DNA from 4 places in the Enterococcus sp. AZ177 genome. Region 3 is predicted to be linked to each of the others. Evidence: predicted binding sites of a transcription regulator. Region 3 holds the regulator's gene; each other region holds the start of a gene.
The links. Region 3 encodes NrdR, which represses ribonucleotide reductase genes. Its sites were predicted from a motif close to ACACNATATATNGTGT; they were not measured.
Positions count from the first base shown of each region.

Region 1: nrdH (glutaredoxin-like protein NrdH) is a predicted target of NrdR. The motif match lies at 1,691-1,706, and genes of this name have one in related genera.
Region 2: nrdD (anaerobic ribonucleoside-triphosphate reductase) is a predicted target of NrdR. The motif match lies at 1,722-1,737, and genes of this name have one in related genera.
Region 4: pnuC (nicotinamide riboside transporter PnuC) is a predicted target of NrdR. The motif match lies at 1,056-1,071, and genes of this name have one in related genera.

Region 1 is NZ_CP172944.1:647,979-651,196, forward strand. It holds gene nrdE (class 1b ribonucleoside-diphosphate reductase subunit alpha) at 1-1,039, opposite strand, end outside; gene nrdI (class Ib ribonucleoside-diphosphate reductase assembly flavoprotein NrdI) at 1,020-1,397, opposite strand; gene nrdH (glutaredoxin-like protein NrdH) at 1,399-1,623, opposite strand; gene IGJ34_RS03120 (FeoA family protein) at 2,107-2,574, shown strand; gene feoB (ferrous iron transport protein B) at 2,578-3,218, shown strand, end outside.
Region 2 is NZ_CP172944.1:764,086-767,303, forward strand. It holds gene nrdD (anaerobic ribonucleoside-triphosphate reductase) at 1-1,660, opposite strand, end outside; gene IGJ34_RS03690 (ABC transporter ATP-binding protein) at 1,967-2,734, shown strand; gene IGJ34_RS03695 (FtsX-like permease family protein) at 2,724-3,218, shown strand, end outside.
Region 3 is NZ_CP172944.1:1,233,280-1,236,497, reverse strand. It holds gene dnaI (primosomal protein DnaI) at 1-242, opposite strand, end outside; gene IGJ34_RS06025 (replication initiation and membrane attachment family protein) at 242-1,648, opposite strand; gene nrdR (transcriptional regulator NrdR) at 1,661-2,146, opposite strand; gene IGJ34_RS06015 (glycosyltransferase) at 2,437-3,218, opposite strand, start outside.
Region 4 is NZ_CP172944.1:901,813-905,030, forward strand. It holds gene IGJ34_RS04285 (diacylglycerol kinase) at 1-878, shown strand, start outside; gene pnuC (nicotinamide riboside transporter PnuC) at 1,181-1,891, shown strand; gene IGJ34_RS04295 (deoxynucleoside kinase) at 1,904-2,545, shown strand; gene rlmD (23S rRNA (uracil(1939)-C(5))-methyltransferase RlmD) at 2,654-3,218, shown strand, end outside.

The DNA of each region.
Region 1 (3,218 bases), 590 kb from region 3:
CATTTTCTAAGTCACGTGCTTTGATTTTACGTTTACGAATTTTTGGATTGGCAACTAGGTTGTCATATTCTTTTGTAATATCAACATAAGAGAACGGTACGCCATATTCACGTTCTACACTATATGGGCTGAATAAATACATATCTTCATTATTGCGAGCTAATTCATAAAATTTATCAGGAACCACAACACCTAAAGATAATGTCTTCACACGAACTTTTTCATCCGCATTTTCTTTTTTTGTAGATAGAAACATTTCGATATCTGGATGAAAAACGTTTAGATACACAACTCCAGCACCTTGACGTTGACCTAATTGATTAGAATAGCTAAAACTATCTTCGAACAATTTCATAACAGGAACCACGCCGCTGGCAGCTCCTTCGTATCCTTTGATCGGAGCACCTGCTTCACGTAAGTTTGCTAATGTGATACCCACACCGCCACCAATACGTGATAATTGTAAAGCGGAGTTGATTGAACGGCCGATACTGTTCATGTCATCTGTTACTTGGATCAAGAAACAAGAAACAAGCTCACCGCGACGTTTACGCCCAGCATTCAAGAAAGAAGGCGTTGCAGGTTGGTAACGTTGATGAATCATTTCATCAGCTAAAATTAAAGCTAATTCTTCATTGCCATCAGCGAAATATAATGCATTAAAAGCGACACGATCTTCATAACTTTCTAAGTATTCAGTTCCTTCGTTGTTTTTAAGCGCATATTGTGAATAAAACTTGTAAGCGGCCATGAATGATTTGAATTCAAACTGCTGTTCATCAAGAAATGTGTATAATTGTTCAATAAAAGCCATAGAATATTTTTCGATAAAGGCGGTTTCTAAATAATCATTGTCGATCAAGTAATTGATTTTTTCTTCTATAGTATTGAAGGTTCTTGTGTTAGGAAGAACATTTTCTTTGAAGAAAGCTTCCAAAGCTTCTTTATCCTTATGTAAAGGAATTTGTCCATCAACGGGACGGTTGATCTCGTTATTCAGCTTAAAATAGCTAACATCTTTAATTTCTTTTAGACTCAAGTTCATTCACTACTTTCTTAAAGGATTCCACGTCTTCGTTCGTACCGCTAAATTCAAATGCAAAAAGCATCGGAACGTTGTAATCACGTGCTATGTCTTTGGCTGTATATACAAATAATTCTGCGAAATTAAGGTTGCCGCCTCCTGCAACGCCTTGTAAGTTTTCTCGATTACTTTTGTAATCAAGAAAATCGTTCACTACTTCAGTGATCTCTTGGTCATAAGTAGGAACGACTAGAACAAAAGGCTCATTTATCTCAAAAAAAGGATTCGCAGGCTCAATTTCGTAAGCTGCTAAATCCAATTTTTTAATGAAGCGTCTGGTTTGTCCAGTGACTGAAAAATAAACAATTTTCATTTTAGCTAGCCAATTGTTTTAATTGATCAGGACGAAATCCTACAACTGTTGTAGCGTCAGAAGTGATAACCGGAACACTTTGAAATCCTTGTTCTTTTAACCATTCGATCGCGTCTGGTTGGATATCGATATTTACTTCTTCAAATGCTATATTATTCTCGCTCAAAAAGCGTTTTGCCATTTTACATTGGATACAATTATTTTTAGAAAAGATTTTTACGTTCATTTTTAATTCCCCCTCAATTAGTTTACTTCACTAGTATAAATCTCTCACGAAAAAAGTCAACAGTTAGGCACTACATATTGTGGTTGTTTTTTGTCTGAATACCATGTTTTGTGTTTTTGAAAGAAATATGAAAGCTCGTAATCTCTAGATTTAGGCGACTTTTCAAGCTGTTTTTGTGCTAAAAAAAGAAATTTATTAAATTTTGAATTAGAAAATATGGGAGCTAAAGCACAAGATATAGTGGTGAATGAAAGTAAGACACACTACAAAAATTGAGGCAAATCAGCGTGGAGAGTATTTTCTTACTATAGGTAGAAAGAACATTGATTTAAGTCTCACAAAAAGGTATACTTGATGAGAACGATTATCAGTATCAATGGGAGAATGATTGAAACTTTTTCACAATAGTTCGCTTTAAACAGGGAAAAGATTGGGATGAATTATGTTACAAGATACTGGCTTTTAAAATAGGAGGATCACTAAATGTTGACATTGGCACAAGCAAAGTTGAATAAGGTTTATACAATTGAAGGAATTCAAGCGGAAGGTTTTGCCAAGAAACATCTAAATAACCTTGGTTTTGTCTCAGGAGGAAAAGTGGTATTGGTGAATTATTCTAGGGAGAATGGGATCGTTTTGCTACATAATAGTCGAATTGCGATTAATGTATCTGTATTGCAGCAGATTACAATAGTAGAAAAAAGTATCAATGAGGAAAATTGGCTATCGCTCGATCAATTAACAGTGGGGGAGAAAGCTCGCGTCATTGGGATTCATGGACAAGGTGCTGTTAAAAGACGATTAATGGATATGGGACTAACAAAAGGGGTGGATTTACTAGTCAGAAAAATGGCGCCTTTAGGGGACCCGATTGAAATCAATCTTCGTGGATACGAATTAACGTTAAGAAAAAATGAAGCAGAACTAGTCTTGGTGCAGAAAGAAGGATAAGGAATGGAAGAACGGCATATTGCGTTGACAGGAAATCCCAATAGTGGGAAAACAACGACATTCAATGCGTTAACAGGCGCAAATCAATATGTAGGAAATTGGCCGGGTGTTACTGTTGAACGAAAAGAAGGAAAGCTTAAAAAAAATAAACAGATAACGATTCAGGATCTACCAGGTATTTATTCTCTATCTCCTTACACACCAGAAGAGGTGGTTGCCAGAGACTATTTACTAAGTGGTGACCCTGACGTGATTATTAATATCGTTGATGCTACAAATTTAGAACGAAACTTGTATCTGACAACTCAATTGATGGAAACTGGGATTCCCGTTGTTGTTGGGTTAAATATGATGGATATTTTAGATAAATCTGGGAAAAAAATCAATAGTGAAAAACTCGCTTATGGTTTAGGTGTGGATGTACTAGGAGTTAGCGCCCTAAAAAATCGAGGACTGGAGGCGTTGATAACAAAAGCAGTAAAAGAAACAGAAACCTTCCCAAAAGAATTTAACTATCCAACTTATGATAATCGTTTAGAAGCAGCCCTAAATGAAATTATAGCTGTTTTAGGGAACCGTGTACTGGAAAGACAAGCTCGGTGGTACAGTATCAAATTGTTTGAAAGAGATACTAGAGTCATAAA
Region 2 (3,218 bases), 470 kb from region 3:
ATTCATCAGCATGAGCTTTTAGATCCTTTAAAATATCAAGGGTAAAGTCTTTCGCTTCAGGATTGGATTCCCAGTTGCCACCATAGAATGATGATGCAACTTCGTACAAACCAATATAACCTAACGAAACCGTAGCACGTTTATCTTTGAATAATTCATTCACAGATTCTTTTCGTGATAAACGTTTTCCGAAGGCACCATACATATAAAGAATTGGAGCATTTGCAGGTGTCGCTTCTTTACAACGTTCAACACGGTAGACTAAAGCATCTTTCATTGTTTCAAGGCGCTCATCTAAAAGGGTCCAGAACTTATCCTTATCACCATGAGCTTCCATTGCGATTCTAGGAAGGTTCAGGGTCACAACACCTAAATTCATACGGCCCACATTTATCTCTTCTCCATGTTCGTCTTTCCAACCTTGTAAGAATGAGCGACATCCCATCGGTACTTTAAAACTACCAGTTAACTCAACTAACTTGTCATAACTTAGGATATCAGGATACATACGCTTTGTGGCACATTCTAACGCCAATTGTTTTACATCATAGTTTGGATCTGTTTCATTTAAATTTACACCACGTTTTAGTGTGAAAATTAATTTAGGGAAAATTGCAGTTCTGTGTTCACTACCTAGACCGTTGATCCGAATTTGTAAAATTGCTCGTTGGATTTCACGTTCAAACCAACTTAGTCCTAGACCAAATCCTAAAGAAGTAAAAGGCGTTTGACCATTGGAAGTGAATAATGTATTGATTTCATATTCTAAACTTTGCATGGCATCATAAATATCTTTTTTTGTTTTACTTTTAGCATAGGCTTCTTGTCGGTCAGTTCCTTCGATCCATTCTTTTGCGTCAACTAAATGTTTTTGATAATTTAATTCAGCAAAAGGTGCTAGCAATTCATCCACACGGTCTGCCGAGCAACCACCATATTGGCTAGATGCCACATTTGCGATGATTTGTGAAATTTGGGCAGTAGCTGTTTGGATCGATTTTGGTGCTTCGACTTCGGCATTACCGATCTTAAATCCATTATTTAGCATGCCTTTAAAATCAATCAAGCAGCAGTTTGTCATTGGGGTATATGGATGATAATCTAAGTCATGGTAATGTATATCTCCTTTTTGATGCGCATTTGCAACATGAGGAGGTAGGAGCTTCAGGCCAATCGATTTACCGACGATTCCCGCAGTTAAATCTCGTTGTGTGTTGAAGACATCACTATCTTTATTGGCGTTTTCATTCACCACAGATTGATCCTTGTTGATCAATTTGCTGATTGTAAAGTTGATATCTGTTGCTTTACTACGCTCAAAATCACGACGAGTACGGTAATTGATATATTCTTCTGCTAGTTCATATTCATTTCTTGCTAGTAAAATATGTTCGACAATATTTTGGATTTCATATATTTTTACATCTTCAGAGAAACGTGCTGAAATTTCCTGATCGATTCGTTCAACAATTTCTTGAATTCGTTCATGGGCAAGCGGGTCTAAAGAACCTCGAATTTTTTGTTCAGCTTTGATCAAGGCGTCGTAAATTTTTTGATCATCAAAATCAACCAATCGTCCATCTCTTTTAACGATTTTTATCGTGTGTAGGGCTGAATCAGTTGAACTCACTTCATTATTAGCTTGTTTAATCTCCATCATGTACTACCCATCTCCTCATAGTTTTATTCCTACCTATCATAAAACAATTCAATAAAACTTTCAACTATATATAGTGTTGAATTCAAAATTAAACCTACATTTACAACTACATGTAGTGTTTATAAGAAATGAAAAAATAGTGAAAACGACTGCCTAAAAGGTTTGTGGAAATCGTCACAACATTTTACCTGAAAAATAAATAATTGTTAAAAAAATTTATTATTACTGAATTGTAAGAGGAAACGATGTTCATCAACACGAAATATTGATATTATAAGGACAATGAATAAAACTGGAGCGAAAAACATGAAAAAAATTTTAGAAGTGAATCATTTAAGTAAATCATACGGCTATCGAAATAATAAAGTACAGGTATTGAATAATATTTCATTTTCTGTTGATCAAGGTGAATTTGTCGGAATCATGGGGCCAAGTGGTGCAGGAAAATCCACTTTATTGAGCACGATCTCAACAATTGCGTTACCGACAATTGGAACAGTTCAAATCGATGGTCAAGATATTTTAAAAATGAGAGACAATCAAATCAGTGATTTTCGCCGCAAAAAACTAGGCTTTATCTTTCAAAATTTTAATTTAATGGATACCTTGACTGTAAAAGATAATATTTTGCTCCCTTTGACTGTTGATCGAATGTCCTTGGTTGAAATGGAAAAACGCTTAGCACATGTTGCGAGTGTTTTGGGGATTGAACAATTGATGAACGCCTATCCAAATGCTATTTCGATCGGACAAAAACAACGAGTAGCTGCAGCACGTGCGTTGATTACCAAACCTAAAATAATTTTTGCTGATGAACCAACAGGATCTTTAGACTCTAAATCAGCAGCTGAATTGCTACAATACATGACAAATATGAACATACAAGATGATACAACGATTATGATGGTCACACATGATCCTTATACTGCAAGTTACTGTAATCGCATTTTGTTCATCAAAGATGGTGTGATTTTTTCAGAAGTTGTTCGGCAAGGCTCTAGAAAAGAATTTTTTAATCGGGTGATCGACATGCAAGCAACGATTGGCGGAGGTGGTCGAGCGAATGATTTTTAATTTGTCTTGGAAAAATTTTAAAGGCCAATTTCTCAATTATTTAGTTTACTTTGTCAGCATGACATTTGCAGTAGTTGTTTACTATTGTTTTAGTGCAATCACTTATAATAGAACGTTGGCAAATAGAGTTGGACAAGAGGTTCATATCAGTGGGGCGATGAATCTTGGTGGTGTTCTCGTTGTGATCATGATTTTAGGGTTTATGTTTGCAGCGAACCACTTCTTTTTATTGAAAAGAGGAAAAGAAATCGGCTTGTATCATTTGATCGGGATGCGAAAAGGACGGATCTCATATTTGTTTTTTGTAGAGACTTTGATTTTAGGAGCCATTTCTTTAGTTACGGGGATTCTATTAGGTATTGTCTTGTCTAAGCTATTTTCCATGATTTTGGCAAAGGCTATGTTTTTACAAGTAGAAAGTCTGTTTTTCGTGTCAATTCCTTCGATGATTCAAACGAGTATCGTATTTGGTTTTATGTTGTTG
Region 3 (3,218 bases):
GGCTCATATCCAGGAGCAATCATCGTTGGGTCATTTAATTGATATTTACGTTTTTCTTGAACAAACTCATAAAGTTTCGAATAGCTTTTTCGAATATCATCGTCCGTCAATCGTTCACGATTTTCTTTGATGAACTGCTGTACATCAGTATCTTTAAGGACAACTTCAACCAGTTCATTATATCGTTCACTCATATCTCTGTTTTGAATGATTTTTGACATTTCTTTCCCTACATCTTCCATTAATTGCCGCCTCCTTTACTCAAGAAATCTTGAATTTCTTTGTCTAGTCGTGCTTGTTCTTCTTTAGATAGTTTCTGCTCTTCAACCGGATTATCTACCCAATCTGGTAATGTTTCTTGACGAATCGGTCGATTATTTTGTCCATATCTCTGCCTAGTTTGTTTTTGTTCTTTGCCTTTTTTAGCTAACTCGCGTACATGATCGATGGCTTTCTCTGGTGAAAAAATACCGCTTTGAGCCCATTCATTAGCAATTCGATTCACATAATCAGCTTTCAACGTAGGTTGCTTTTGAATATTATAAACATAATTGATTAATACATTGATTACACTGTTCGGTAGTCCTGATTTACTTACTAAATATTTAACCAGTGAACGTTCTTGCGGGGTTGTATACCCACCACGTTCATTTTTTAGTGCTTCTAAATAATTTAACGGAAAATTCTTCTCACTATCCATGATCATCTGAATGTCTTGTGTAGAGAATCCGTTCATTTTCAATGAGTTATACCGATATGTCTGCTGATCTTCTGCAGACAACTCAACCGAATCATTTCGTTGAAATTCACTTGGTCTTTGCTTTTTATCAGGATCATAGGTTCTATAGACTACTCGCTCAAAGTCCTTTACATCGATCTTACTTGTATAATAATCAAATGATTTAGAACAAAAATCGATCATGTCTAATTCTGTAATGCCAAATAAGTTATGGAAAACAAATACTTCTTCTTTGAATCCTACACTATTATCTGGCAACTTGATTCCAAGTTTTTCTATCCCTTGCACAAAATATGCCCAATCAAAGCTTTCATTGACTGCACTTGGCTTTTGTGCTGGTCTTGGATCGTTAAAAGATCGTTTCATTTGGCTTAATAGCTTACTTTGAGAAATGATTTGTTCTTCTTTGAATTGATACACCTCTTTAAAGCTTGCTGAAACTTCTGCAAAACCAGTCAAATTAATAAATTTTGGTTTAAAGCGGTCAAATAATTTGTCCAATTTTCTTTGTCCTACGATGTTTAGAAGGGTTAACGATAATACTTCATCTTTAAAAAAACGTTCAGCTGTTTCAGGATGATTCAACCTGTATAAAAAATGTGCGCCAAGTTCAGAATCGTCTTTGACAAACGTTCCTAGTAACCCGATTCCTTCTAATTTCTTTCTAGCTGTTTGAATTTGTTTGATACTCATGTCCATCATCGTAATCAAATCAGCATGAAAAAGTGACTCACTGACACCAGACTCTTCCACTTCGGATAGGAGTGTCAAGTATAAACTAAAAGCTTCGGCACCAATAATTGGTTGATATAAAAGTGTCAATACTGCTTGTTCTTGATTGGATAACGGATACGATAGTGCTACTTGAAAAATACTTTTAGGATGGACTTCTTTCCAATTCTCTTTCAAGGAAAGACCTCCTTAATCATTGGTTGTGTCTGGATTTGAAGATTTTGCTTTGTCTACGATTCCTTGTAATTCTTTTAAGAACACACTCATATCTTTGAATTGACGGTAGACACTGGCAAAGCGAATATAGGCGATTTCATCTAAGTTCACTAAATCTTCCATTACATATTCGCCAACTAGAGTAGTTGAAATCTCATTTTCGCCTAAGCTACGTACTCTATTTTCGACATTGTCAACGATTTGCTCCATTTGTTCCATAGCAACTGGGCGTTTCTCAGCTGATCGGATCAAACCACGTAAAATCTTCTCTCTGTTAAATTCTTCTCGGTCACCATTTTTCTTGATGACTAACAATGGCGCTGCTTCAATTCGTTCAAATGTTGTAAAACGGTAATTGCAATTTTCACATTCTCTTCGACGACGGATTGCACGTCCATCGTCTGCTTGTCGACTATCAATTACGCGAGAATTATTATGATGACATCTTGGACAACGCATAGTGTTCACCTCATTTTATCTAATAATATCTATGTTTAACGTTTCGTTTTAATATACTTCCTATATTATAACATGAAATGCTTGAGAAACCAGCCATTAACGTTTACTTCTTAACCATTTTTTTCTTATTGTTGCGTTCTAATTTTAGAACGATTTTCTGCTTTTAAAAAAAATATAGGTGTAGTACAAAAGTAAAAATCACTTTTGTATCACACCCTAAATACGAATAAACGGTGGGAGTAGAAGCAAACCCTTCGGAAATAAGCTTCTGTCCCAGCCTCATTGTCATCTTATAGTTCTATTTTGTCTCGCGTTCCCCATCCTGTATTCCTATGGGTGATGTACCCCCAAATTCGAACAGGCGATAATACGAAGATTGCCCATAACACAGTAAAAGGAAACGCAAAGAACACAATCCATTTGTCCCTTTTTGCTAAATCGTTCCTTGGAATTGAAAGATATGCCAAGGAATAAACCGCACTAAAAGCTAAAGGAGCAATTAAAATTAATGGAAAATCGCTCATTACGAAAAATACCCAATAAATCAATTGATATTTAATAACATTCATCGCTGCAAACATCGCCCAGCCAAATGACTGTCTAAAAAAGACAAAACTACTAACAGGAAACAGAGCTAAACGCCAAAAACCTCGAATAAAACTTCCTCTGCTCCAACGGAGATGTTGTCTAACATGATGGCTCAGTTTATTTGGTAAATCAGTGTATGAAACGGCTGTCATTTGAGCAACAGTTCGCCCCAACAGCATCGCTGATAAAGTCAAGAAACTATCATCTGAAAATTCTACTCTAACACGACCAAATGTTTCATTTTTATATCCTAATTTTTTCGCTAAATTTAAAACCTCTGCTCTATAAAATGCAATTGGCCCACTATTAACGGCTACGCTGCCGAACATAGAATTCATTGAGCGTTCTATCAGCACCATGTGTCCAATCACCAATAAATCTGTGATCACAGTCAAAAGATTATCCGTAACATTTCTAGTCACGATCACACCCGCAACAGAGTATACACGTTCATCTTCAAACGGAATGATTCCTTGTTCTATCG
Region 4 (3,218 bases), 330 kb from region 3:
TAGGTTTCGACCTAATTGTTGCGGCTGGCGGTGACGGAACGATCAATGAAGTCGTTAATGGTATTGCTCCTTTAGAAAAACGGCCGTCTATGGCAATCATTCCTGCTGGAACAACCAATGATTATGCAAGAGCTTTAAAAATTCCAAGAGATAATATTGTCAAAGCAGCAGAAGTTATCAAAAAAAATCAAACGGTCAAAATGGATATCGGCAAAGCAAAAGACAGTTATTTCATCAACATAGCGGCTGGTGGTCATTTAACTGAATTGACTTATGAAGTCCCGTCAGAACTTAAAAGTATTTTTGGTTATCTTGCTTATTTAGCGAAAGGTGCAGAAATGCTACCTCGAGTGAAACCAGTTAAAATGCGAATGGAGTATGACGAAGGTGTTTATGAAGGAAATGCTTCTATGTTTTTCTTGGGCTTGACTAACTCTGTTGGTGGCTTTGAAAAGATTGCACCAGACGCAAAACTTGATGATGGAAAATTTTCATTGATTATAGTGAAAACAGCCAATGTTTTTGAGATTTTGCATTTAGCTGCACTAATGTTAAACGGTGGTAAACATATCGAAGATAACCGACTGATATACACGAAAACGAGTCATTTATGCGCAGAGACGCTTGAACAGAACAGTAGAATGATGATCAACTTAGATGGCGAATATGGTGGTGATGCACCAATGGAATTCACAAATTTACATCAGCACATTGAAATGTTTGCGAATGCAGATGCGATTCCATCGAATGCAATCATGGGCTCCATCTTGGATGATTATGATGAAGAAGATGAGTATCTAGAAACGAGTAAAGAGTTCGTTAAAGAAGTCGAGCGTTTGACCGATGAAGATATCGATCATAATGGAAAAATTGGCTGATCATTAAAAGCACCAAAAAAGTATCTAAGACAAGATTGTCTCGGATGCTTTTTTGGTGCAGCAGCTAGATAGAATAACAGTATAAAAATCAGCTTTGGCTGAGTAGACTTAAAATACAAAAATTGAAAGCATCATTGCAATTTCTTTATACTATATATAGATGTAAACTATTAGGAAACACAATATATTGTATAAAAATGTCTCATAATCAATAATTGGATAGAATTCAGATTGACTTGATCTTGAAACAGAGGTAAATTTAATAAGTCGTCATCTCATTAGAAAATGATAAATACTGGCAAATGAAAGGTTTGTTTGATTTGGGTTTAAATGTTATTATAAATGATTTTAAAGGCTGGCAAAGAAAAAACTATCTTTTTTTGTTCGCGATGATTGTTGTACAATTAGTAGCGTTCATTTTCAATCCTTCTAGTTGGATTACATTAGTAGCTGGGATATCAGGTATTGTTTGCGTCAATTTAATTGCTCAAGGCAAGGCTAGCAATTACCTATTTGGGTTTATAAGTGCATTGATCATAGGTTATTTTGGGTTTAAAACACGAGTCTATGCTGAGGTTTTACTTCAAAGCTTTTATGTAATTATGGATATTGCAGGCTTGTATACATGGTTAAAAGTCAGCGAAGATGGGTCAGGTAATGTCACAGAGGTAAAAACGTTGAAAGGAATTCAATGGTTATATGCGTGTGTCGTGTGGTTAGGAATTGGAATGGTTGCTTATTCAGTTTTAGGGTTTGTCAATGATGCACAACAAATGCTTGATGCTATCACTTTCAGCGTTTCCGCCACAGCGATGTTATTGATGATCAAAAGGTACCAGTCACAATTTATTTTTTGGTTGTTAGGTAATCTTTTTTCCATAGTATTATGGTTTAGAGCAGGAACCCATGCAGGGGGAGATTATGCCTTATTTGTCATGTACTGCATGTATACTGTCAATTCTATTTTTGGCATGGTTCATTGGTTGAAAATCAAAAAAACAATAATTAATTAGGTAGGGAGTTCGATGGCAGTGATCGTTTTAGCAGGTACAATTGGTGCAGGGAAATCAAGTTTAACAGAAATTATTTCAGAACATTTAGGATCAGAAGCTTTTTATGAATCCGTTGACGATAACGAAGTCTTACCGTTATTTTATGCTGATCCTAAAAAATATGCATTTTTATTACAAATTTATTTCCTAAATAAGCGGTTTGATAGTATTAAACAAGCGCTCTCTCATGAAAATAATGTATTGGATCGTTCGATATATGAAGATTCTTTATTATTTCATTTAAACGCTGACTTAGGAAGAGCGAATGAGACTGAAGTAAAAGTGTATGATTCTTTATTAGAAAATATGCTGCAAGAATTACCTTATGCGGCTCATAAAAAACGTCCAGATTTATTGGTTCATATTAAAATATCTTTTCCGAAAATGTTGGAACGCATTCAACGCCGAGGACGTGCTTATGAGCAAGTAGAACAAGATCCTTCATTATATGACTATTACAAAGAATTGAATAGTCGTTACGAAAAATGGTTTGAAGAATACAACGAGAGCCCTAAAATCCAAATTGATGGAGATAAGTATGATTTTATCGAAAGTGAAGAAGCAAAAAAACAAGTGATTCAGCTTATTGAGAATAAACTAGCTGAAATCGATTAGATTCTAAGATTAAATTTTGCTACTTTTAGCTGTCGAAACAAACTCTCTATTGCTTTTCTAGCATTTTTTCATTAGAATGAGTGAAGCGCATAAAAGAAGGAGCGACTTATGAATAATTTTCCAGTGAACAAAAATGAAACAATCGAAGTTGATATTATTGATCTGACACATGAAGGAATGGGTGTTGCTAAAGTTGATGGCTACCCACTTTTTATAGAAAATGCCTTACCAGGTGAAAAAATCGAAATCAAAGTCTTGAAAGTCGGTAAAAGTTTTGGTTACGGTAAAGTCTTGACTATCTTAAAATCAAGCGAAGACCGTGTACCAGTCAAAGATGCTAACTTTACCAAAGTCGGTATCAGCCCATTACAACATTTAGCGTATGGTGCACAGTTGACATTCAAAACAGACCAAGTGAAAAACGTGATGCAACGTGTAGCAAAATTACCAGACGTTCCAGTTTTAGACGCTTTAGGCATGAACAATCCTTGGGGATATCGCAATAAAGCTCAAATTCCAGTGAGAAAAATCGAGGGTAAACTGCAAACAGGATTTTTCAGAAAAAATAGCCATGATCTTATTCCCTTAGAACATTTCTATATTCAAGATCCTAAAATTGACGAAGCTGTCATTAAAATCCGTGATATCATGAGACGTTACAGCATCAAACCTT